Regions from separate parts of the Shewanella sp. Choline-02u-19 genome, predicted to be linked through region 2. Evidence: riboswitches for the same ligand, from Rfam matches in the RefSeq annotation. Region 2 holds a riboswitch; the other holds the start of a gene.
The links. Region 2 has a riboswitch for cobalamin ahead of CXF83_RS18865 (ABC transporter ATP-binding protein). Riboswitches for the same ligand answer to the same signal wherever they lie in the genome.
Positions count from the first base shown of each region.

Region 1: another riboswitch for cobalamin. It lies ahead of CXF83_RS06745 (TonB-dependent receptor domain-containing protein); the one in region 2 lies ahead of CXF83_RS18865 (ABC transporter ATP-binding protein).

Region 1 is NZ_PJBE01000012.1:1,056,070-1,068,536, forward strand. Features, by position in the region: gene CXF83_RS06695 (response regulator) at 1-392, opposite strand, end outside; gene narQ (nitrate/nitrite two-component system sensor histidine kinase NarQ) at 479-2,182, opposite strand; gene nrfA (ammonia-forming nitrite reductase cytochrome c552 subunit) at 2,427-3,830, shown strand; gene CXF83_RS06710 (isochorismatase family protein) at 3,924-4,466, opposite strand; gene CXF83_RS06715 (P-II family nitrogen regulator) at 4,727-5,065, shown strand; gene CXF83_RS06720 (ammonium transporter) at 5,081-6,331, shown strand; gene CXF83_RS06725 (hypothetical protein) at 6,540-6,863, shown strand; gene CXF83_RS06730 (tetratricopeptide repeat protein) at 6,994-8,163, shown strand; gene aroG (3-deoxy-7-phosphoheptulonate synthase AroG) at 8,589-9,638, shown strand; gene CXF83_RS06740 (hypothetical protein) at 9,957-10,604, shown strand; cobalamin riboswitch at 10,933-11,131, shown strand; gene CXF83_RS06745 (TonB-dependent receptor domain-containing protein) at 11,252-12,467, shown strand, end outside.
Region 2 is NZ_PJBE01000013.1:2,797,441-2,809,907, reverse strand. Features, by position in the region: gene CXF83_RS18890 (YeeE/YedE family protein) at 1-1,141, shown strand, start outside; gene CXF83_RS18885 (transposase) at 1,385-2,407, opposite strand; gene CXF83_RS18880 (hypothetical protein) at 2,862-3,599, shown strand; gene metH (methionine synthase) at 3,740-7,498, opposite strand; gene CXF83_RS18870 (histidine phosphatase family protein) at 7,743-8,378, shown strand; cobalamin riboswitch at 8,540-8,693, shown strand; gene CXF83_RS18865 (ABC transporter ATP-binding protein) at 8,768-9,649, shown strand; gene CXF83_RS18860 (FecCD family ABC transporter permease) at 9,642-10,694, shown strand; gene cobT (nicotinate-nucleotide--dimethylbenzimidazole phosphoribosyltransferase) at 10,750-11,778, shown strand; gene CXF83_RS18850 (adenosylcobinamide-GDP ribazoletransferase) at 12,091-12,467, shown strand, end outside.

The sequences.
Region 1 (12,467 bases), on a different contig from region 2:
TTCTCGCTAATAATACGATGTCCTAACATGGCATTCTTTAGCATCTCAAGCAGCAGATCTGGCTCGGTATCTTTAAGTAGATAACCATCGGCACCCGCTCTAACCAGTCTAATCACATCTTGTTTAGCATCCGAAACGGTCAAAATAACAATACGGGAGGTGACGCCCTCTTGTCGCAAAGCATTGAGTGTATCGAGGCCTGTCATCCCTTTCATATTGAGATCAAGTAACACTATATCGGGCTCATTTTCAGCGACGGCAGAAAGTGCGTCTAGCCCACTTCCCGCTTCACCAAAGAGAGTGAAATCGGAGTCTGAGGTAATAAGCTGACAGATCCCGCGACGCAATAGCGGGTGATCGTCGATAACTAGCACTGAATAAGGCTTACCCATTTAATGGCCTCCTACTGAGGTTAACTCGCAATTCAAAAGTTAAAGATGTCATTTTTGCTTTAATAGCTGTTTTATATAGCAAAAAATCACACTGGTTCTTGTTGAGGTGGGAAGGTTAACGTCACTGTGGCACCACCTTCCTCATTTTGGCTAAATTCTACCACACCTGATAGGCGACTTGCGCGCTCATGCATGATCCCTAAACCAAAATGTTGATCTCTTTCTTTGAGTTTTTCTATTCCGAGCCCATCATCACTAATACTAATAATCACTTTGGTATCAGATATTTTTTGGCAGCTGATATGAATATGCTGGGCGCTAGCATGCTTAATCGCGTTGAGTGTGGCTTCGCGAGTGAGCTGTAAAATATGAATATGTTGCTGGGCACCGAGTAGCTGTACTGGCAGTTTATAATCGAGTGTTATGTTAGCATCACTTTGACTGCGTAATTGCTCAACCATTGCTTCTATAGCGTGTCCTAAGTTGGGATCTTTAATTGTCAGCCTAAAGGTGGATAGCAACTCTCTGAGCTGCGCATAGGCGGTATTGACGCCTTCATTTATTTCTTGTAACTGCTCTGCTGCTCGCGGACTTTTCGATGTTTTGTCTAACTCTTTGGAGAGCAAATTAACTTGGATTTTTAAAAATGACAGTAATTGGCCCAAGGAGTCATGCAATTCGCGCGCGATAACCCCTCGCTCTTCCATGAGTGCGAGTTGCTGTCGTTGCTCACCTGCATTGTGGATCACCATTGAGCGTGCCAGCATGATGGCAAAGTTACTATATAGCGCTGTTGTATAAGGTCGCTCAGAAATGACTTCTAAATAACCTAGGTTATTTTGCTCAAACTGTAATGCAAATTTCTGTGAATTCTTAACGTCATGCGGCCACTCACCTTGAGCATCGATGATGTATTGGACTTGCTCATCTTCCACTACAACCAATCTTAGGCTGATGTTAGGTTCATGGGTTTGCAGCTGGTTAATGGCATCGGTCAGCGTATTGATGTCTAATTTACTCGAGTGCAGCATGACGACATTGTCATAGAGTAATTTCAGCTCATTATTGGCACGCGTTAATGCAAGCGTCTTTTCTTGTACCTGAGATTCTAACCCTTGATAGACGCTGGCCAGTTTTTTTATTGTACTATCGAGAGCGCTGCTTAATGCACTCAATTCGATATACTCTGTTTTAGGCATTACTACATTAAAGTCGCCTTGTGAAATTGTATCAGCAGCCTGCATCAATTGTTGCAATGGTTTAACAACCTTACGTTTGGCAATCCTTACCGTGACGAAGGCAATCAACAGCATTATGCCCAAACCGACTATCTGACTAATCGCCAGCAGCTTAAGTTTAAAGGCGGCATGTTGCTCAGTTTCTAATACGAAAAGATCAATGGTATCGACAAAGTCTTTTAGTGCAGCGGCATACAGGCGTGAGTTCTCAGATTCAATGTAATAACGCATTATTTGCCACTTATCGATGACGGTGAGGTACTTATCCTTCATGTCTTGTGGAGTATACCAAGCGAGCGTTGCCTTAAGCGCTTGAGAATTGAGGGTGTTTTCAAATTCTTCAATTTTTTCTGCCGCCGATTCACTGCCTGAATTGGCATAAAACATAAGTCGATAACTTTGCATTCTCAGCGATCCGGAGGCATTAATCGCTCTGGCATCTCCTAAGCTATAGGACAAGTTAACGATGGCAAAAATAGCCAGTCCGCTGGACAGTAATATCAGCGTTAACATGAATCCCCATATCGCTGATGTAAGTCTGCCTTTTTTCATTCAAGAGTTCTCATTTATTGGGGTTATGAACTATTTTATTAATAGCATTTATTAATTATTGCATACTGCAATATGTTACTAAAAACACAAAGTGTGAGCAACAACACGTTTACAAGTTGATCTAACGCAAGTTTTAAGGAGGATACCCCTAATGGGGTATGTTTTTGTTAGGTGCAAGAGGCTAAATTCACCTTGGAATAGGTGGGACTATACTATAAATATTATAAAGTAAAATGGAGATGAGATGGTGAGAACATTAACTAAAAAGGCTTTTGCACTGAGTGCAATGGTTGCTGCAAGTTTAATTGCTGGTAGCGCATTCGCAAGTGACAAAACTGAACCACGTAACGAAGTGTACAAAGATAAGTTCAAGAATCAATATGAAACTTGGCATGAAACTTCAGAAAGTAAAGAAGTTGTTGATATGCTTGAGCAGGTTCCAAGTTTAGTTGTGCTTTGGGCTGGTTATGGTTTTGCTAAAGATTATAACGCTCCACGTGGTCACATGTATGTAATCACTGACTTAAGAAACACCTTACGTACCGGTGCCCCTAAGTCTGCTGAAGACGGTCCAATGCCAATGGCATGTTGGTCTTGTAAGAGCCCAGATGTACCTCGCATGATCGAAGAGCAAGGTGAAGACGGGTATTTTGCGGGTAAATGGTCTAAAGGCGGTCCAGAAATTGTTAACGCTCTTGGCTGTGCTGATTGTCACGTAAAAGGTTCTTCTAAGTTACGTATGTCTCGTCCATTTGCTGAACGCGCAATGGAAACATTGGGTACACCATTTGATAAAGCGTCTAAGAAAGACAAGCAATCAATGGTTTGTGGTCAGTGTCACGTTGAGTACTACTTCGAGAAGACCAAAGATAAGAAAGGCTTTGTTAAATTCCCTTGGGATAACGGTACAACAGTTGAACAGATGGAAGTCTACTATGACAACATCGAGTTCTCTGACTGGACTCACGCTGTTTCTAAGACTCCAATGCTTAAAGCACAGCACCCAGGTTATGAAACTTGGCAGCTAGGTGTTCACGGTAAGAACAACGTAAGTTGTACTGACTGTCACATGCCTAAAGTGAAAAGCGAAAAAGGTCGTAAGTTTACTGACCATAAAGTAGGTAACCCATTCGATCGCTTTGAAGAAACTTGTGGTAGTTGTCACGAGCAAAGCAAAGAGTTCATGGTTAACTTAACTGAAGATCGTAAGCATAAAGTTGCTGATCTTAAAGCACGTGCTGAAGCTCAGCTAGTGAAAGCTCACTTCGAAGCAAAAGCTGCTTGGGATGCGGGTGCAACTGAAACTGAAATGAAGCCTATCCTTATGGATATCCGTCATTCACAGTGGCGCTGGGACTATGCAACTGCATCACACGGTGTTGCTGCTCACGCAGCTGATGAAGCACTTCGTGTACTAGGTACTGCGGTAGACAAAGCGGCTGATGCTCGTATCAAGCTAGCTCAACTACTTGCTGTTAAAGGTGTTAAGCAACCAATTGCTTACCCTGACACTTCAACCAAAGCTAAAGCACAAGCTGCTCTAGGTATGGATATGAAGAAGATGAATGCTGATAAAGCTGAATTCAAGAAAACTTTAGTACCACAGTGGGAAGCTGAAGCTGAAAAGCGCGAAGCAACTTACAAGTAAGTCTATTGTTTCTACCTAGCTCTATATAGAAAAGCCCTCGTTGATGAGGGCTTTTTTTTGCTCTAAATTAACTCGTTTGACCTTAATGTCGGTCTACTTAATCAGTGCCAGTAAGGCCTTAAACCTTTCCCCTATCGCTTCATGTTGCAGTTCAAACAGCAATGACTCTACATTGGTTTGTAATGCACCATGGGCTTGCATCATCTCTATTCCGAGTTTTTTATTAACAGGATCTCGCGAAGACATTGCATCTACAACGAGGTAAGTCGGGTAAGCATTATCTAATAGGTCCATGCAGGTTTGGTACACGCAAACATGGGTTTCTATGCCTGCGACAAGGATATTTTTTTGCCCCATTGCTGACAATTTCGCCCTGAACTTTGGACATTGCCAGCCGCTAAAATGTTGTTTTGCAATTGGCTCCGTAGTTTTGATTAGCTCTGTGGCTAATACATCACTAGTGGCACCCAATTTATCGGGTAGTTGCTCGAGCCATAGGATCGGAATGTCGAATAACTGAATGCCTTTAATTAATAGCGCTAATTTATGGTGTAACTCTTCACTTTGATGCATGACTCGTGCGAGTTGCCCTTGCACGTCAACAATGACTAATACGCAATCTTCTGGCTTCAACATTTTAATGTTCCTAGTACTTGTTGCAAAGGTTACTAGTACACCTCAAAAGTCGCTTTTAACCAATAGGCGATAAGTCTAAGCCGCGACATCTTTGCCTTATGAGCGTGCAGTTATTGAATAACTGCACTTTTTTGGTGCGTTTATATTCATTTTTCAATGCCTGGTTTTTTCTATCTCATTGTTTTTATGGTATTTGATTTGTTGGCCTAATGCTTGAAGAGTCTTTGTTAGAATTAAAAATAGTCTTCAAGGAGATCGCCATGAAATTGGTCAGTGCCATTATTAAGCCATTTAAGTTAGATGATGTAAGAGAAGCTATCGCCAATGTAGGCATTGAGGGGATGACGGTGACTGAAGTAAAAGGCTTTGGTCGTCAAAAAGGCCATACCGAACTTTATCGAGGTGCTGAGTATCAGGTTGATTTCTTACCTAAGGTGAAGCTTGAAATTGCGACTAAAGCTGAAAACGTGGAGATGCTAGTTGAGGCGATAACGAGTGCTGCGCGTACAGGTAAAATTGGTGATGGCAAGATATTTGTTACCAACCTAGAACAAGCAACCAGAATACGAACTGGTGAACTCGACAACGAAGCACTTTAAAGGGGGATTGGACAAATGGATGAATTAACCAAACTAGGATTAACGGTCACTGAGCTTCGCTTTGCCCTTGATACGTTTTATTTTCTTATCTCAGGTGCGCTAGTGATGTGGATGGCCGCCGGATTTGCGATGTTAGAAGCTGGCCTCGTTCGTTCAAAAAATACCACTGAAATTTTAACTAAAAACGTCTGCTTGTATTCAATAGCCTGTGTCATGTATCTAATCGTTGGTTACAACATTATGTACGTTGATAATGCTGAAGGTGGTTGGTTACCCTCGCTGGGGTCATTGATTGGATCACAAGCTGATGGAGCAGATCATGCGCTTGAGTCCGACTTCTTTTTCCAAGTGGTGTTCGTTGCAACGGCAATGTCGATTGTGTCTGGTGCCGTTGCTGAACGGATGAAGTTATGGGCATTTTTGGCATTTTCAGTGTTTATGACTGCGGTGATATACCCTGTTGAGGGTTACTGGACCTGGGGTGGTGGATTCTTATCTGAAGCAGGCTTTGTTGACTTTGCGGGCAGCGGTATTGTACATATGGCCGGTGCTGCAGCGGCAGTTTCTGGGGTGCTATTGTTAGGTGCAAGAAAGGGAAAATATGGCGCTAACGGACAAGTAAACCCGATCCCGGGTTCTAACTTACCGATGGCGACATTGGGTATGTTCATCTTGTGGATGGGTTGGTTTGGTTTTAACGGTGGTTCACAGCTTTTAGTCTCGGATGTTGAAAATGCTAGCGCGGTGGCCAAAATATTTGTTAATACCAACTCTGCTGCGGCGTTTGGTGCGCTTTCTGCTTTGATTGTATGTCGATTGGTTTGGGGTAAAGCCGATTTAACTATGATCTTAAATGGGGCATTAGCAGGGCTTGTGGCGATTACCGCTGACCCTTTATCACCTTCTTTAGCGATGGCTGGTGTGATTGGTCTTGTGGCTGGCGGCGTGGTTATATTCTCGATTGTTGCATTTGACCGAATCAAAATTGATGATCCCGTTGGGGCAATCTCTGTCCATGGTGTGGCCGGACTCCTCGGGTTAATATTGGTGCCAGTGTCTAATGCCGATGCGTCTTTTGGCACTCAACTTTATGGTGCTGCAGTGATATTTGGTTGGGTATTTGCGGCCTCTTCAGTTGTTTGGTTTGGACTCAAAGTGACGATGGGGATCCGCGTGACAGAAGAGGAAGAATATAACGGCATGGATGCATCAGATTGCGGCATTGATGCGTATCCTGAATTTGTCTCAGTGAAAAGTGCTAACTAATGCAGTGATGATATTGCTAACAAGCAGGGCTTATGCCCTGCTTTTTTATTTGAGAGAAGCATTAACACCTCTAAGCTATTTCATGATCTGCGGCTAATGTTCTGCTAATAATGGTTTGGGATTAATGTCTGAGACTTAATGGAATTGGGCTGGTTAACGGTATACGATGAGCTAATACTGGCTTCTACTATTATTGGGTCGTTATCGGATGAATAAAGTGTTCAGCATTAGTCTATTGCTACTATTTACCACCAGTTTACCCGCGGTAGCTGGACAGGTTGTAGTGCGTAAATCTAGCGAGCCATTTGATGCGTTTGCAGTGCGCGATCAAGTGTTGGCTGACCATGAGTGGCAAGAAGCGCTCAGGTTTCAACAGCAAATAAAAATCTTACAAGCACTGCCTATGGGCTGCTTGCCTATTGCTATTCCTTATCGCCATTTCACTTGTCGTGGCCAGTTCTACAGGCCTTATGAATATCAAAATAAACAGCTCTACATTGAAATAGAACCACCGCAGGCGGTTACCCCCTAAGCTTGCTAGGGCAGTTGATTGCTTTACTGAATGAGTCGTACTTTTGATTTACGCTTTGTAACGTTTTTTGCCGAACGGACTCGTTTTTCCAACTATGCTTAAAGGTATGATTTTTTGCGTTGAGAGCGTTATGAAATTCATTTCTTTAGCACTATTGTTCTCCCTGCTCATTTTACTGCAAGGTTGCAGTTCGACCAATGAGTCAAGCCATCAATATGCGCTTGAAAGCTATTATCATGATGAGCATTTTACGCGAGTGAACGATCTTCCTGCTGTAGAAAGCCTATTTGCCTTATCTGTTAGTGATATAACCAGTGTACGCAATGACCTCAATAGGGCGAGATTGTCAAAATCGAGCAATGTCATGCGCCACCAATGGTTAGCTAATTATATTAATGCCCAAGATGGCGGCTTTCGTTATGCTGATAATCTGACTCGTTCAGCAAGCGATACATTTGGCGATCGAGAGGGCAACTGTTTATCTTTGGTGTTATTAACCGCGGCGATAGCGCAGGAACTGGATATTAGAGTCGAATATCAGGAGATTGATATCCCGCCCGTTTGGGATAAGCAAGGGGGATTCTATCTAGTGAATGGACACATTAATTTGAAACTGTTGCCGCAAGAAAGAGGCAATGTATTGAATGTTTCTGCAGGTGCTATTCAGATAGATTTTTTACCCGAACGTGCCATGCAAGGCTACGATAAACGTCGAGTGAGCCAATCTATGATCGCTTCAATGTTTTATAATAATGTGGCTGCCGAAGCGCTGGTGCAAGGGGAGTATGACAAAGCCTACGGATTGCTTAAATTAAGCTTACAGCAGGATAATCAGTTTTTACCTGCTATCAACACCTTGGCTGTTTTGTATCGATATAGAGGATTAAATACGGAAGCTGAAGCATTGTATAGGTTGGCGTTGAACATCAACCCTGACGATATGAATGCGTTGTATAACTACGCGATTATTTTAGCCGAGCAAGATAGGCTTGATGAATGGGCGGGAGTGCACAAAGTCTTGGAACTTGCTCGTATTCGTAACCCGTATTATTACTATGGTATGGCGCAACAAGCGTATTTTGATAAAGAGTATCAAGCGGCATTGAACTGGTATCAACGTGCGATTGATAAAGCGGATTATCGCCATGAATTCTACTTCGGACTGTCAAGAACCTATTGGGCTACGGGGGACGAGCGTAGAGCAGAAGCTAACATGAAAAAAGCGTTGGCCTTGACCAATGACAGTAATAATAAGCGCCGCTACCAATCAAAGCTGCATGCTATTCAAGGTCACGACTAAACTGAGCCAGCTGTATGCATGCACATAATGGTATTGCTATAAATTTATCTATGCAAACTGCTATCAGCCGCAACCATATCGGATTTTTGCTTACTTTTGTCAATCTTAGCGCTTTAAGCGATGTCATCATCCTACAGACCATGGAGTTGCTCTGCGTCTAGCGTTGTGGCGCTGCCCTTGAATGCATTATTGCGAATAGGAATAAGTTATATAATGTTTACTAAGTGTTAAATGCTGATTGTGCGCCTGAAGTTAGTGCGGATTATTTTTAGTAAACCAATCTAAAACAAGTAGTTAAATTTATTTATTGTTATTTTTACTAACTTGATTGCAATGTGAGTAGATACTGGGATAAATTGAACTCAGTATCGCAATTGAGAGTTATGTTTTCATATATCACACGCTAGACGGAGCGCAGTATTACCATGTATTACAAAAATGATGATGTTCGAATTAATAAGATTAAAGAGTTGTTACCTCCAATTGCTATTTTGGAGCGATTTCCAGCAACAGAGAACGCATCAGCGACCGTATTTAATGCGCGTGAAAGCATCCACAATATTCTGGCTAAAAAAGATGATCGCTTATTAGTGGTTATTGGCCCATGCTCTATTCATGATCCTATTGCTGCGGTTGAATACGGTAAACGTCTTGTGGAGTTACGTAAGCAATATAAAGATCAATTAGAGATCGTTATGCGAGTCTATTTTGAAAAGCCTCGTACTACCGTTGGCTGGAAAGGTCTCATCAACGATCCAAACATGGATAACAGCTTTAAGTTAAATGATGGCCTGCGCACAGCACGCAAGCTATTGCTCGACTTGAATGATATGGGCTTACCTGCAGCGGGTGAGTTTCTTGATATGATCACGCCACAGTATGTTGCCGATTTAATGTGTTGGGGCGCCATTGGCGCACGTACCACGGAATCACAGGTACATAGAGAGCTAGCTTCTGGTCTTTCAAGCCCTGTTGGATTTAAAAATGGCACCGATGGCACGATTAAAGTCGCTATTGATGCGATTGGCGCAGCCAATGCTCCACACCATTTTTTATCGGTGACTAAATTCGGTCATTCAGCGATTGTTGAAACTAAGGGTAACCCTGATTGCCATATCATTTTGCGCGGTGGTAAAGAGCCAAATTATAGTGCTGCACATGTGGTTGAAATAAATAAGCAGTTAGATAAAGCCGGCCTACCTAACAATATAATGATCGACTTTAGCCATGCTAATAGCTGTAAGCAGTTTGCATTGCAGATGTCGGTTGCTGATGATGTTGCTGGCCAAGTCAGTGCGGGTGAAGCGTCAATATTTGGTGTGATGGTTGAAAGTAACTTGGTTGAAGGTCGTCAAGATCCAGTAGAAGGCGAACCGCTTTGTTATGGTCAGAGCGTCACAGATGCTTGCATTGGTTGGGATGATACCGAAAAAATGCTCAGCGTATTGAATCAGAGTGTTATCAACCGCCGATAACGGGTGCGTTAATTTTTTATCGCTGATATAAACCTAGTGTTCGCACTAGGTTTTTTTATGGCTGGCTTTTGGCATGGTTAAATCATACTTATTGCTATTGGGCGGTGTTAGCGGTGAGGCTGACGTTGCTATTTAGGCTGATAATGGGGGTAATTTGGTCGTAGCCTGCTTAACCGGCATTGCTCATAACGGCAGAGTTACTGGCAGTGACGCTACCGAACGATTATTTTTGTTGAAAATCCTCTTTTATGTACCACTTTACGTTGATAAACGATAGAATGTTGCGCAATTAATACCCTAAACAAGGATTGTAAAGGTATGAAAGCAAGTCAGCTTCGGTGCTGGGTTTCCTATTCAGTACTTTTCTATTTCAGTTTTTCGCAAAGTCTTTATGCATCCGACGATGTAGATGTGGCGATCGACAAAATAGCCAAACGCCTGCCTATTTTTAGTCAAAAACTGAGTTTTTACCTACCACATGATTGGAAATTAGCTTTTTCTCAGTCAGAGGATGGCATGTTTACAGCTGAATTCTTACCTAAAAACGAACAGCTACGAAACTGGTCTTCTATGGTGTGTATTCAAGGTTTTAAAGATTTGTCTGCCAATATAGAGCCTAGCGATTTTCTCGATACGATGGCGGAGGCTTATCGAGATAACTGCTATGGCGACGTGTTATATGAACGTGTAGATGACGAATTCATTGATGGCCATCAGACGGCAAGTGCCATTATGGGCTGTACTCGAATGCCCAACACGCACCTTAATGGGTTACAAGCTAACGTTTATAAAGCGCTAGAACACTTAGGTGAAATTGGCCATTACACTGCAGTAAAAGGCGAAAATGACCTGTACCTTATTCATAAGTCTATGAGAGGGGAGGAGTTCACTTCAACATCTGCACCGGTTGAAAGAGCTAACTATCGTGAGTTCATGTCTGCGATAACGCCCTTCAAATTAAATTAACGCATTAGGCGCTTAGTCGTACTTTTGTACTGGGGTTAGCTTTTCAATTATCAGGTCTTAATTATAAATAATACGTCCCGTCTTACGTTTGAGCCATTTGTCACTGTTAGAGTTAAACATAAATGGCTCAAACTAAAGTATTAGCGAGCATTTTTGGTTAAGCCGGCCCCTTTTCGTTATCTGCAGATTTTCTCGGTTGAACATTTGTAATCTAAGCTAGAACAAATCGCTTTTTGATAAGTTAGACATTTAACCGTATAGACGTCTATAATGCGCGCACAAAGCGGTAACCTAAGGTTATTGCAGTGTAACAACAATTAAAAATAACTAACTAGTCAACTTTATTGGTGCCTTAACTTTCAGCTTAAATGTTGAGTAAGGATAATCGGGAAGTCAGTTAAATTCTGACACTGCCCCCGCAACGGTGAATGGTGAGAGACAGGCGTATTAAAGCTTGTATTCGCATATCGATACTTAAATCGATATAGAACCTAAGTCCGGAGACCGGCCTGTAAAGTGATTTCGATGATTTCGGCGGGCAGATCTCGAAGTGCGGCAGTGTGCAAATGTAGCGATGGAGTTTTAGCGCTTAACTATTTGTCATTCCGTGACGCATTGCCCCGTTTTCCTTTAGGAGTCAAGGGCAAATGGGTATCAAACCATCTAAAATTGCGTTGCTTATCAGCGGCGTATTCAGCTTAACTGCATTGCCTGTACTGGCAGCAGAATCCAGCCAACAACTTGTCGTTGACGAAACGATCACTGTCACCGGTGCACGTTTTGACAGAACGACTGATCAGCAACTTACCGTCATTAATACCATTGAACGTGAAGAGATAGAGCGTCTGAATCCCAAATCTATTGCAGACGTTTTAGAAATTCTGCCGGGCGTAAGCGTCACGCGTAATGGTGGAGCGGGTCAAACCACTTCAGTTAGCATTCGTGGCAGTAACTCAAGTCATGTCTTAGTTATTGTTGATGGCGTAAAAGTGGGCTCAGCGACACTTGGCTCGGTTAGCTTCAACAGCATATCGCCAGAAAATATTGAGCGTATAGAAGTCTTAAAAGGACCTAGAGCCTCTGTTTGGGGCAGTGATGCCATTGGTGGCGTGATTCAAATATTTACTCGCCAACTTAAAAGCGGCGAAGGCTTTGTTGGTGCTGAGTACGGTACTAATGATTATCTTCGTGGCTCAGCTGGTTTTGGAATGGAGCACGGGGAGGGCAGTAGCACACTAGTTGTAAGTCGTGAGCAATCAAATGGCTATGATGTTTATGACGGTGCAGAATCTGAAAATGATGCTGATGGTTACGACCGTACCTCTATATCACTTAAAGGTTCACAATTACTTAGCCAGCAGTGGCAGGCACTCTGGAGCGGTCAATACGACAGAGGCAACAATCAATTTGATGATATTTATGGCAGTGGTGGTGTGGATGAGTCTGATTATGCCAATTACCTTTGGAATTTAGGTACGCAATATACTGGCGGAAAATATACCAGTAAGTTGACGTTTAGCCAGTCTCGAGATTATAACGAGAACTTCCGTGGTGATAACGTGGCTGCCGGAATTGCCAAATATGAAACTAAGCGTAAGCAAGTGAATTGGAGCAATCAATACCTCGTTGGAAATGGCTTGAATTTAAGCGGTGGCGTTGATTGGTCAAATGAAGCTGTGCTTGGCGATTACGCGCAAAATGACCGCGACATCGTTGGTGCTTATCTGTTGGTTGAGAAGCAATGGCAGAAGCTACTTGCTGAAGTCGCAGTTCGTTATGATGACGTAGAAAATGTCGATAGCGAAACGACTTATAACCTAAGTCTGGCTTACCAGTTTAATGAACAATGGCGTTTGTCGGCAA
Region 2 (12,467 bases):
CTTAGCCAAAGGCGCCGTTGGTTTTGCCGGTAGTATTAACCGAGCTTACCGCCGTGGTTCAACGCAGTTACTGCAAACCCTAATGTTTATGTTTGTCATCACAGCAATCATCAATGCCGGTTTACTGCTTAATGCTGGCAGCCAGCAATATGATTTATGGATTAATCCTATCAATGCAGGGCTGCTTATTGGCGGCATCATGTTTGGCGCAGGCATGAGCTTATCAAGCTGCTGCGCAACCGGCATGATGGTGGAGTTTGTCAGTGATGTCCCAAGAGCTGCAACGACACTGGTGTTTTTTGGTGCCGGCGTCTTCTTTGGTTTTCCATTACAAAGCAGCCAAAGCTGGATAACCGATTCGTGGTTTTCGTCAGCAAGCTATCAAGGTAAAGGCGTGTTTTTACCGGACTTGTTTGCTGGTACACCGCTGAATGGTTATTTTATGTCTATATTAGTGACCCTGTTTTTAGCATTAAGCGTGGTGGTTATTGCCAAAAAGTATGAAAACTATCGCCGTCGCAATGGCTCATATTTAGGTGTGTCGGGTGAAATTGAGCGACAGAATATTCAACGCCAAAGTAATCAAAATGGCGAAGATAACTCATTCACATTATTCAGCCGTGAAACATATCAAAACTGGTTCGCTAACCTCTGGCAAATGCGCACCACCGCGTTAGTCATCGCGGTTATCTTTGGCATCATGATGGCAAGTACCGGCGCAGGCTGGGGAGCATCGACACCCTTTGGTATTTGGTTTGCAAAGGGATTGATGTTATTTGGGGTTGAATTAAACACCATTACTGAGATAAGCCAGCGACCAGAGGCGATGTTTACCACGCCGTTTTTTGAACATGGCGTGTCAGTGCAAAACTTTGCGATTTTATTAGGCACCTTAATTGCGGTGTTGTTTATGGGAAAATTTAAGTTTTCATTTACTCTAAACCACTCCGCTAAACAGCTGGCGCTTTTTGCTTTAGGTGGATTATTAATGGGATTTGGTACTCGTTTTGCCAATGGCTGTAATGTCGGAGCATTGTTCACCCCTATTGCTAACTTCTCATTATCTGGATGGGTGTATTTACTGGTAATGATTGGTGGTGCTATCGCTGGCAACCGTTTCCAACAAGCAGTGATGAAGTAACATCGTTAGAGTGCTATTGAAGTATATTAATGGTTGATGAAGCAGGCTGAATCATCAACCATTAAAGATATGGATAGGGGAGGAGTAAACGGCTCGAATGCCATCTTGCCTTTTCGAAAGGACAGTGCTTCGTGGTAAGAATATTCTTTCTCTTTGTTACACATCATGCAAAAGCGATTCGCTAGGAAGAGCATGTGACAAAGGCAGAAGATATGACTGTTCGTCTTTCACTTTGATTGTAATTCAGGGTAATGGATGTAGTGCATTGCTATAGGCCTTTCCTTTACACCACTTCCCGTTTTGATGCTGCCTTTTAAACTCACACATCGCGTCCCAACGACCGCTAATACCACTGTATTGACGACGAAACTCTTTCGCTGACGTTATCCAGGTATCAGGTGAGATACCTAGACAATCGAGTAGTTTAGGGCGACTTGAGTCTATAAACCCTCTCTTATCTGGTCTGATAGCTTTGCCAGTCCAATCGATAAGTTCCAGATAATCACAAAAGTGAAATGGAATACCTGATTGAGTTGTAAGGTGGGTTGAACCATTAAATTCGGCGAGGGGCTTTAATGATTGCTCATTTGAATGTTCTGAGTGCTTTGCAGAGTCTGTCTCGGTCGTATTAAGTTCAGTCATTCGCTCTTGGATTGAGGTGAAGTCAGAGGTTTGCACGCTATCAGCAATCCCTGCTCTGATGGGGTTTAAATCAACATACATCATGCATGCTAGCAGTGCTTGTTCATCGAGTAAGGCTTGAGATTTGAAACGTCCCTCCCAGAAAGCGCCTTTACACTCATCTTCTCGATTTGCCCTGCGGGCTATCTCTTCATTTAGGCACCTCATAAACCAAGAAATGCTAGATAAACGCTCATGCCACTCAGCAAGTAAGCCATCAAGGAGCATACGTTCCCCTTCAATCAAGGTGTCACCATTCAAATACTTAGTCGCTACATCATGACCTTTGGTCACCTGACACCACCGAGTAATGACTTCGCGGTGACTCAAAGACTTGGCTTTATCAACGTCAATCTTAAGCACTAAATGGTAGTGATTGTTCATTACGGCATAAGCGCATATATCAATACAAAAGATGTTTGAAAGCGCTTTAATTTTATCAATAATCCAACCCCGCCTATGCTCGAAGCTCTTACCCGAGACTTTATCTTCACCGCAGAGATAGGCTCGTCTGACACAACGATTAATGATGTGATAAAAAGGCGTCGTTTCAGCATCTATTAGGGTTCTTCTTGCGGAGGTCATAATGACAATCCTTCACTAGGCAGTACCAGTTCGGTCATTAAAGCCTAGTAGAGGATGGTTTAAAGTACAAAAGATATGGCTGTCCTGTCTTTTCCTGTCTTTTACTGTCTTTTCTGATAATTGGTATCACAACACGGCTTGATAATTTGAACTGAGGAGTTTACGGCGAAATATTATGCTACTGATATTTTATTTTATTTATACAGCAGAACACTAAAGGTGATAGTCATCTTTATTTACAATAGCTTGATGATATTCGAACTCGCAGCCCCTATCCAATAAGGGGTGAAGGGTTTTACAGGAAATTAAATTGTACCTATAGTTATTGAATAAGCAGTTTATGAAGTGTGTTGTTTGTGTTTAACCTGACGTTTTTATAACGAATAAAGACGATAGTTAATTTATCAACTGATAAGCCTGATACAAACAACAAGTTTATTAATTGGAGCTGTATATGACTTCTAACAAAAGTAAGGTAGAGCTATTCCCCTTACTTCATTTACTTGATGATTTTAGCCAATTTCAGCTACAGGGTGGCTTCGTCCAAACATTAGCTGAAAAAGACTTACGCCTTCAGGCTCCGCCCTCAGCTAGGGGTGATGAATTATCAAATATCCCTTGTGTGAGTGTTTATGATGCTCCACTTCATACCGATATTGCTGACTTACAACGGTATTTTTGTGCCAAAAGTAAAGATAACCAATTAGTCAGCCATGAGATATTTAAAAATCTTGTATCTGTTAACCCTATATCGCGAAATAGGCATCAAAGACAATATCAATTAGTGGCTTTTTTAGAGGAGAAGAAGCAAACACCAGTGGCATTTGTGACCTTTAATGTTGGCTTGCTCGACTCTTGGTATACGGATGGTCAACCCAGTGATGAGAGGCATGTTGGTGTTTGCTGCTATTTATTGTATGCCTACGTCGTACCGGAGTTCCGTCATCTTGGTATCGGTAGCTGCCTTTTTCACCTGATTTCGAATTTATTTTGGTCTCAGCTGCAGTTCATCGATGCACAGACGCAGGCTCATGAACTCACGATGGTACCTTTGGTTTATGAGAGTTCGGCAGCAAAAGGAGCCGAAGGATTACTGCATCAAGTTGAAAGAAATATTAATCAATATAAGGCACTACTATTAACTAATAATACCTCTTTGAAAATTGACTCTTGCATGAGTAACTTTTCTTAGTTTATGGCGCAGGAGTGCATAGCTAGGTTTTTCCTTAGTGGATTTCGTATGCAGGAGAAGTGATGATGTGAGGGCGTTTATTGCTAGCCTAGAGCCCCATAGCAAACGGGTTGCTTTGAGGTTCTAGACTCGCTCCGAAATTACTCTGGATCATAATCCAACACTGGTGCCAACCACCTCTCCGTATCCTCAATACTCATCCCCTTACGCTCAGCATAATCCTCAACCTGATCGCGGCCAATATTGGTCACGCCAAAGTAACGCGACTTAGGATGGGCAAAGTACCAACCCGATACCGCTGCGGTTGGGAACATGGCATAGCTTTCGGTGATGTTAAGGTTGATAGTCTCGTCAGGCTTGAGTAAATCCCACAGCAAGCCTTTCTCAGTGTGATCTGGGCAAGCGGGGTAGCCTGGTGCAGGACGAATACCTTTGTACTTTTCACGAATAAGCGACTCGTTATCGAGTACCTCGTCGCTTGCATAACCCCAAAACTCTTTACGTACTCGCTCATGCATACGCTCGGCAAAGGCTTCGGCTAAACGGTCAGCCAAGCATTTGAGCATGATGGCGCTGTAGTCATCGTGATCTGCTTCAAAACGGGCGACATGCTCGTCAATGCCATGACCTGTCGTGACGGCAAAGCCGCCCATGTAATCGGCCACGCCGCTGTCTTTTGGCGCGACAAAGTCAGACAGACAGAAGTTGTCGTTGCCGACGCGTTCAATCTGCATCCGCAGGTGATGAGTGGTTAGCTCAAGCTCGGTGCGCGTCTCATCGGTGTAAAGTTCAATGTCGTCATGGTTAACGGTATTGGCTGGAAACAGGCCGATAACCGCTTTAGCGGTGAGCCACTTTTCATCGATGATCTGTTTAAGCATGGCTTTGCCATCGGCAAATAGCTTAGTCGCCTCTTCGCCAACCACCTTATCGGTTAATATTTGCGGGAAATGACCGTGTAACTCCCAGCTGCGGAAAAATGGCGTCCAGTCGATACGTGCCACTAAATCCTCTAACGGATAGTCATCAAACACTTGACGGCCAAGGACGTTAGGCACAAACGGGGTGTAGTTTTCCCAGTCATGCTGACAGCGATTTTCACGCGCCGCTTCAATGGAGGTGATGATCTTACGTTTGGTTTGTGACAGGCGCTTTTCGCGCATCACGTCATATTCTTGATAAGCCGCGTCGATAGTGGCTTGACGCGTTTGGTTATTAATCAGCTTCGACACCATAGGCACGGCGCGTGAAGCATCGGCGATATAGATGGCGCCTGTCGGTGCATGCGGCGCAATCTTGACCGCAGTATGGATTTTAGAGCAAGTTGCGCCACCAATAATCGACGGTATGGTTAAGCCCGCTTTATGGAAGGCTTTAACGTTATGCACCATTTCGTCGAGACTCGGGGTAATGAGCCCTGACATGCCGATGATGTCGACGTTTTCACGCACGGCGACATCGATGATCTTCTCAACCGGCACCATTACGCCTAAATCAATGACTTCATAGCCGTTACAGGCTAATACCACGCCGACAATGTTCTTGCCGATATCGTGCACATCACCTTTTACGGTGACCATTAAAATCTTACCGTTTGACTGCCCAGGGGTTTTCTCGAGTTCGATATAGGGGTTAAGGTACGCGACTGCTTTTTTCATTACGCGGGCAGATTTGACCACTTGTGGCAGGAACATCTTGCCGGAGCCAAACAGGTCGCCAACCACGTTCATGCCGTCCATCAAGGCACCTTCAATGACATCCAGTGGGCGCGTGGCAGCGGCTCGAGCCTCTTCGGTGTCTTCATCGATAAAGTCAGTAATGCCTTTAACCAGCGCATGAGACAGACGTTTGTTCACGTCCCAGCTACGCCACTCTAAATCTTCTTTCTTAGCGACTTGGCTACCGTCGCCACGAAACTTTTCGGCAACTTCTAACAGCAGTTCGGTGTTGTTGGTCAGTTCACCGTTGGCATCGAGTGCAGTGCAAGGTAGGTTTTGCACTATGGCCTCGACTCTCTCCTTTAACTCGGGATCAATATCATCATAAATTGCCAGCTGACCGGCGTTAACAATCCCCATGTCCATGCCCGCTTGAATAGCGTGATAGAGGAACACGGCGTGAATGGCTTCGCGCACTGGGTTGTTACCCCTGAACGAGAATGACACATTCGACACACCGCCGGAGATCATGGCATGGGGCAGGGTGCGTTTGATTTCGGCTGTCGCTTCAATAAAGTCGACGGCGTAGTTGTCGTGCTCTTCAATCCCGGTGGCGATGGCAAAAATGTTGGGGTCGAAGATAATATCTTCTGGCGGAAAGCCCACTTTATCGACCAGCACGCGATAGGCGCGGGTACAAATTTCAATTTTACGCGCTTTAGTGTCGGCTTGGCCCTGTTCATCGAACGCCATGATAATTGCCGCGGCGCCATAGCGTTTGACTAAGGTGGCTTGCTGGATAAACTTGGCTTCGCCCTCTTTAAGGGAGATGGAATTAACGATGCCTTTACCCTGAATACACTTAAGCCCGGCTTCAATCACTTCCCACTTAGAGGAGTCGATCATGATCGGCACCCGTGATATGTCGGGCTCAGAGGCGATAAGGTTGAGGAATTTGTGCATCATCTCGGCACCATCGAGCATGCCTTCATCCATGTTGATATCGATGATCTGCGCGCCGCTCTCGACTTGCTCGCGGGCAACACTGAGGGCTTCTTCATATTCGCCAGTTTTAATCAGCCGCAAAAATTTGGCAGAACCAGTGACGTTGGTACGCTCACCGACGTTTAAAAACAGCGAGTTTTCATCAATGGTCAGCGGCTCAAGCCCTGATAAACGGCAAGCCACTGCGATGTCTGGTAGTACGCGGGCGTCATGCCTAATCACGGCATCACGGATAGCGCGGATATGCTCTGGCGTGCTGCCGCAGCAACCGCCAATAATGTTTAAAAAGCCCTCTTCAGCCCACTCTTCAATGACTTCTGCCATCTGCTCTGGGGTTTCATCGTAGCCGCCAAATTCGTTGGGTAGACCGGCATTAGGGTGCGCCGACACATAGCATTCAGAGATTTTTGATAGCTCTTCGACATAAGCGCGCAGCTCTTTTGGCCCTAATGCACAGTTAAGACCAATCGATAGTGGCTTAACATGGCGCAGTGAGTTGTAAAAGGCTTCGGTGGTTTGTCCGGTTAAGGTACGCCCTGATGCATCGGTGATGGTGCCTGAGATCATGATTGGCAGGCGGAAACCTTGAGTGTCGTATACGGTTTCAATGGCAAACAGTGCGGCTTTGGCGTTAAGGGTATCGAAAATGGTCTCAACCATAATGATATCCGCGCCGCCAGCGATGAGGGCATCTATCGATTCAACATAGGCTTCAACCAGCTCGTCAAAACTGACGTTACGGTAGCCGGGATCGTTGACATCGGGGCTGATTGAACAAGTGCGGTTGGTTGGGCCGAGTACACCCGCCACAAAACATTGGCGACCTGTTTCTGCTTCAACTTCATTGGCCGCTTCTCGGGCAAGGCGCGCTCCGGCTAAGTTTATCGCGGCTGAATGCTCCTGCATGTCGTAGTCAGCCATGGCAATACGGGTTGCATTGAAGGTATTGGTTTCAATGATGTCGGAGCCAGCCAATAAATAATCTTTATGGATCTGCTTAATCGCAGCTGACTGAGTGAGCACCAGCATGTCATTGTTGCCCTTTACATCGCAATGCCAGTCTTTAAATGGTTCGCCGCGAAAGTCTTCCTCTTCAAATTTGCGATCTTGGATCATGGTGCCCATTGCACCATCAAGCAGCAGGATCTCTTGCTGTAATTTTTGGGTTAGCACCGCTAGCACTTTTTTAGCCGTGTCTTGAGTATGCGGGGCAGTTGTTGGGGTACGTGTTGCCATAGAATATTCCTACCAATTACAGAGTCGCAAAATATAAATTTCAGTAAACGTTGTCCGTGTTTATCAGTTAAGTATTTGCGATACTTGCGTGACATTATTTTGTTTGGACATTTATACGTATAGACGTCCATAATACGTGAGTCGATGTCAGAAGTGCAAGTACTAAAAGTTGATAATTTTTCAGTGTGAATTGATGATAATTTTTATGTAAGTCACTGATAAATATAATATGTGGAATGTTGCAATGCAAAATACTAGAGTGGTTTTACTGCGGCACGGTGCTTGTGAAGGTGGTAATATTTTACGCGGTCATACCGACGTCATGCTGAATTTAGCCGGAAAAGAGCAGCTAAATAGGGCTATATCGAGGCTGTTAACAAGCAAAACCGGGGTCGCGGCGCAAAACAAGATAGCGGATCTGGTGGTCAGTTCGCCGCTATTGCGTTGTGCTTTACCCGCGAAGATATTTGCACAGCAGTACGGTATCGATTTTATTGAGCAGGCCGCTTTTATGGAGCTCAATTTTGGCGATTGGGATGGCCAATCTTTTAGCGCACTTTATCAGCAGTATAGTAGCGAGCTTGATGCTTATTGGGCTAACCCTTGGCAACATACTCCGCCCAATGGCGAGACGATGCAGGTCTTTGAAGCTAGAATTGATACTGCGTGGCGGTCACTCGTTGAGCTGCACCAAGGTAAGGTGATTGTATTAGTGACTCATGGCGGCGTGATCAGGCACTTAATGGCAAAATCGTTGCAATTAAAACAGTGCGCGGGGATCTACAGCGCGTTGAAACTGCCCTATGCCGCAACCGTGGTGATTGATGTATTGCATGATGGCGAGCAACAGCACTTAAGCCTTAATTGGGGGCTGGAATAGCGACTTATATGGGATAAGTTTGATGCAATAGCATGGAAATTGAGCCATCAGCCAAATAGTAATTGATCAAGTTCAATTACTATTTGGGTGAGCGTGGTAAACTGCGTGATACTCGCGTAAAAATACGCTAGAGAACACACTTATTAAGTGGGTCATTAAGAACGAGTCATCAAGTTAGGTGCTTAACCGCATCAATTGGGAACCGGTAGCTTAAGCAATACAAGCTAATAGTCCGGACTGTACCCGCAACTGTATGAGCGCTAGAGCAATATTTTAGCCCTCAAGTCAGATACCAGCCTAACTTTTGATAGATAAGCACTTCACACTAGATAACAACTTGAGCGGGCGTCTCAAGGGAGTTTATTCAATAATGTTTTATGGTTTATTCAATGTCTAAGCAGGCATTAGAAACAGTACTGGCAGTGAGCGGTTTAGGCTGGCAGTTAAATGGCCAAGCCATTTTGTCTGACATCAATTTTAGTTTAGCGAAAGGGCAGATGCTGGGCATTATTGGCCCTAATGGCGCGGGTAAGTCGAGTCTGCTGCGCTGCCTATATCGTTTTATTAAACCGACCACTGGCCACATTCAGCTGTTTGGTGAAGATATCTCGGTGTTATCTGCCAAAGCATTTGCCAAGCAAATTGCCGTGGTGCTGCAAGACACGCCACATCACTTTGAGATGACAACCACTCAGTTGGTTAGCCTCGGGTTAACACCGCATAAGGGCGCCTTTGAATTTACCAATGCCAGCGATCGCCAAGTGGTGACGCAGGCGCTGGTTAAAGTCGGCTTAACGCATAAAGCGCATCAAGCGTATGAAAGCCTATCTGGCGGTGAAAAGCAGCGTGCATTAATTGCTCGTGCAATAGTACAGCGACCACAACTGCTTATATTAGATGAGCCCACCAATCACCTCGATATTCGTTATCAAATCCAAACATTAGAGCTACTGCACACGCTTAATATTACCGTGATCACCTCTATTCATGATCTCAATTTAGCGAGTGCGCTTTGCGATGAGTTATTGCTGCTTGATAAGGGCCGCTGCTTGGCAAAAGGGACGCCCAAAGCGGTGTTGACTGAACAACGTATTGGTGAGGTATTTGATGTGTGCTGCGAAGTTAAAGCCCATCCGCAACATGGTAATCCTTTGATTAGTTACTTTTATGGTTATACCCGCAGTGACGTTATATCGGCCGCTGAAGCAAAAGCCGTTGCGAGTGCAGTGACTCATTCAGTGACCGTAGATAAAGGAACAACTGATGCCTAGGTCATTAGGAGTGGCTCCGCAAGCGACGGGTTGGAAACAGCCACTTGATGTATTGCTGCTGTCTGGCTTGCTGTTGCTGGGGTTAATCACCCCGTTCGCGGCAACCAGTTTTGGCGCCGCAAGTATTACCAGTGGCGATGTGTTGCAGGTCTTCAGCCATAAGATTTTTGGAATGGGTGGCTCCATGGGCGTGACCGAACGCATTGTGTGGGAACTGAGATTACCGCGAGTAATATTGGCGTTTATTGCGGGGGCAGGATTGTCGATTGCCGGCAGCGTACTGCAAACCGTGACCCGTAATCCGTTAGCCGACCCCTATCTATTTGGCATCTCTTCTGGCGCATCATTTGGCGCGGTAGTGGTACTAACCCTTTTTAGTCAGAGCATATTGTGGCTGAGCTTGCCGTTGGGCGCATTTATCGGCGCTAGCCTGTCGGTATTAATGGTGCTCAGTTTATGTGGCCGCAATTTAACGACTCAGGTTGAGCGTATGCTGCTCTCTGGGGTGGCGATATCCTTTATGTTTGGCGCGATGGCGAGTCTGTTGCTGTATTTTTCAAGCCCTCAAGCTGCCGCTTCGGTGCTGTTTTGGAGCTTAGGCAGCTTTGCTAAAGCCAGTTGGTTTGGATTGATATTACCGGCGATTATCGTGTCGGTATGTACTGTGATTATTCTGCTTTTTAAACGTCAAATTGTGGCGATGCGTGCGGGGGATGAAACCGCGCATACGTTAGGGATTAACGTAGGACGATTGCGTTTATCGATGTTGCTACTGTGTTCACTCATCACCGCCATTTTAGTCGCCAATTGTGGTGGCATTGGTTTTATCGGTTTGATGGTGCCACACACAGTACGATTACTGTTTCCAGGAAGATATCCGCTATTGCTTACCGCCGCGGTTGGCGGATTATTTATGGTGTGGGTTGATGTATTGGCGCGGACTTTATTGAGTTACCAAGAGCTACCAGTGGGCATTATAACCTCGGTGATGGGTAGCGTATTTTTCCTATTTATTTTAGGCGGCCGCAGTGCAAAGCGGATTTAAGCTGAGCCGTTGTATTAATTTGTCCTTGTTCGGGATGATGGGAGTATAAGATTAGATGTTTAATATTAAGCCATTGAGTGCAGAATTTGATGCCGAAATTCAACACAAGATTGACACGAAAACCAAGCCCCTTGGCGCGCTTGGTGATCTAGAGGCGCTTGCATTACAGATTGCAAAAGTGCTCGGTAAAGATAGTCCCAGCATCACTAATCCTAAGTTGATTGTATTTGCAGCCGACCACGGTATTGCTAATTCTGGTGTATCGATAGCGCCAAGTGAAGTGACCTGCCAAATGGTGAGAAACTTTATGGCCGGCGGCGCCGCGATAAATGTATTTACTCGCCAAGTGGGCCTAGATCTTGAGGTGATTGACTGTGGTGTTTTACAGCCATTTGATCGCGACAGCGGTGTTATTGATCAACGTTTAGGCGCGGGAACTGGGCCTATCCATAAACGTGCAGCCATGACGCTTGGCGCCGTGAAGCAAGGCTTTGACATGGCGACGGCGCGTATTCAGCTGCACCATGAAAATGGCTGTAACTTAATTGCGCTGGGCGAGATGGGGATAGGTAACACCTCTTCTGCAGCCGCGATTATGTCGGTGTTAACCGGAATTCCGGCGGCTGAATGTGTAGGGCGTGGTACTGGGATTGATGCGTCGACATTTAAACGCAAGCAGATGCTCGTTGAGCAAGCGATGCTATTACATCACAGCGAGCTTGACGATCCAATGCAGGTGTTGGCTTGTATCGGTGGCTTTGAAATTGTGCAGATGACGGGGGCAATTTTGGCCGCAGCCGAGCGGAGTATGCTGGTGGTTATTGACGGCTTTATAGCCTCTGCGGCGGCATTAGTGGCGATTAATATCAATGCTGCTTGCCGCGATTATATGATCTTCTCTCATCAATCAGACGAGAAGGGCCACTACTTAATGCTGGAGTGTATGCAGGCCAAACCCTTGCTCAAATTGGGCATGAAATTGGGCGAAGGCACCGGCGCAGCATTAGCGTTCCCATTGATCCAAGCGGCTGCAAATTTTTACAACGAAATGGCCAGCTTTGAAGAAGCAGGGATAGAGATTTAAAAGTCGATTAAGAGCCGGATAGTGCTGAGACGGTGATAATCGATTAAGAGCCGATTTAAAGCCGGATAGTGCTGAGACGGTACGAGCAGAGACGAAACAGGCTGAGACGGTACAAGCTGAGACGGTACAAGCTGAGACGGTGATAATCGATTAAGAGCCGGATAGTGCGAGCAGAGACGGTACAGGCTGAGACGATTCAAGCTTTTTAGGTCTTTTCTCGGCTCTTCCTCGTCTTTGCTTTTATCGGCTCTTATTCTGCTCTCAACCGTCTTCTAATCGGCTTTTAATCTATTACTTTAAGGATATTTCTAAATGCAGCCTTGGCTCAAACAGCTTAATCTGTTTTTTATCGCGATGGGGTTCTTTACTCGGATCCCGATGCCAAAATGGATTGAGGTAGATGCAGATAAACTCAATCAAGCCAGTCGCTATTTTGGGTTGGTGGGTACCTTAATTGGGGGACTGAGCGCGTTAGTTTATAGCGTGATGCTCTATTGGGTGTCACCGACGATTGCGATTGTATTTGCCATGATTGCTAGCGTCTTGCTAACGGGTGGGTTTCATGAAGATGGTTTAGCCGATAGCGCCGATGGTTTAGGTGGCGGCTGGACGGTTGAAGCAAAACTGAGCATCATGAAAGACTCTCGCTTAGGCAGTTACGGTGCGTTAGCACTGGTATTGGCATTGTT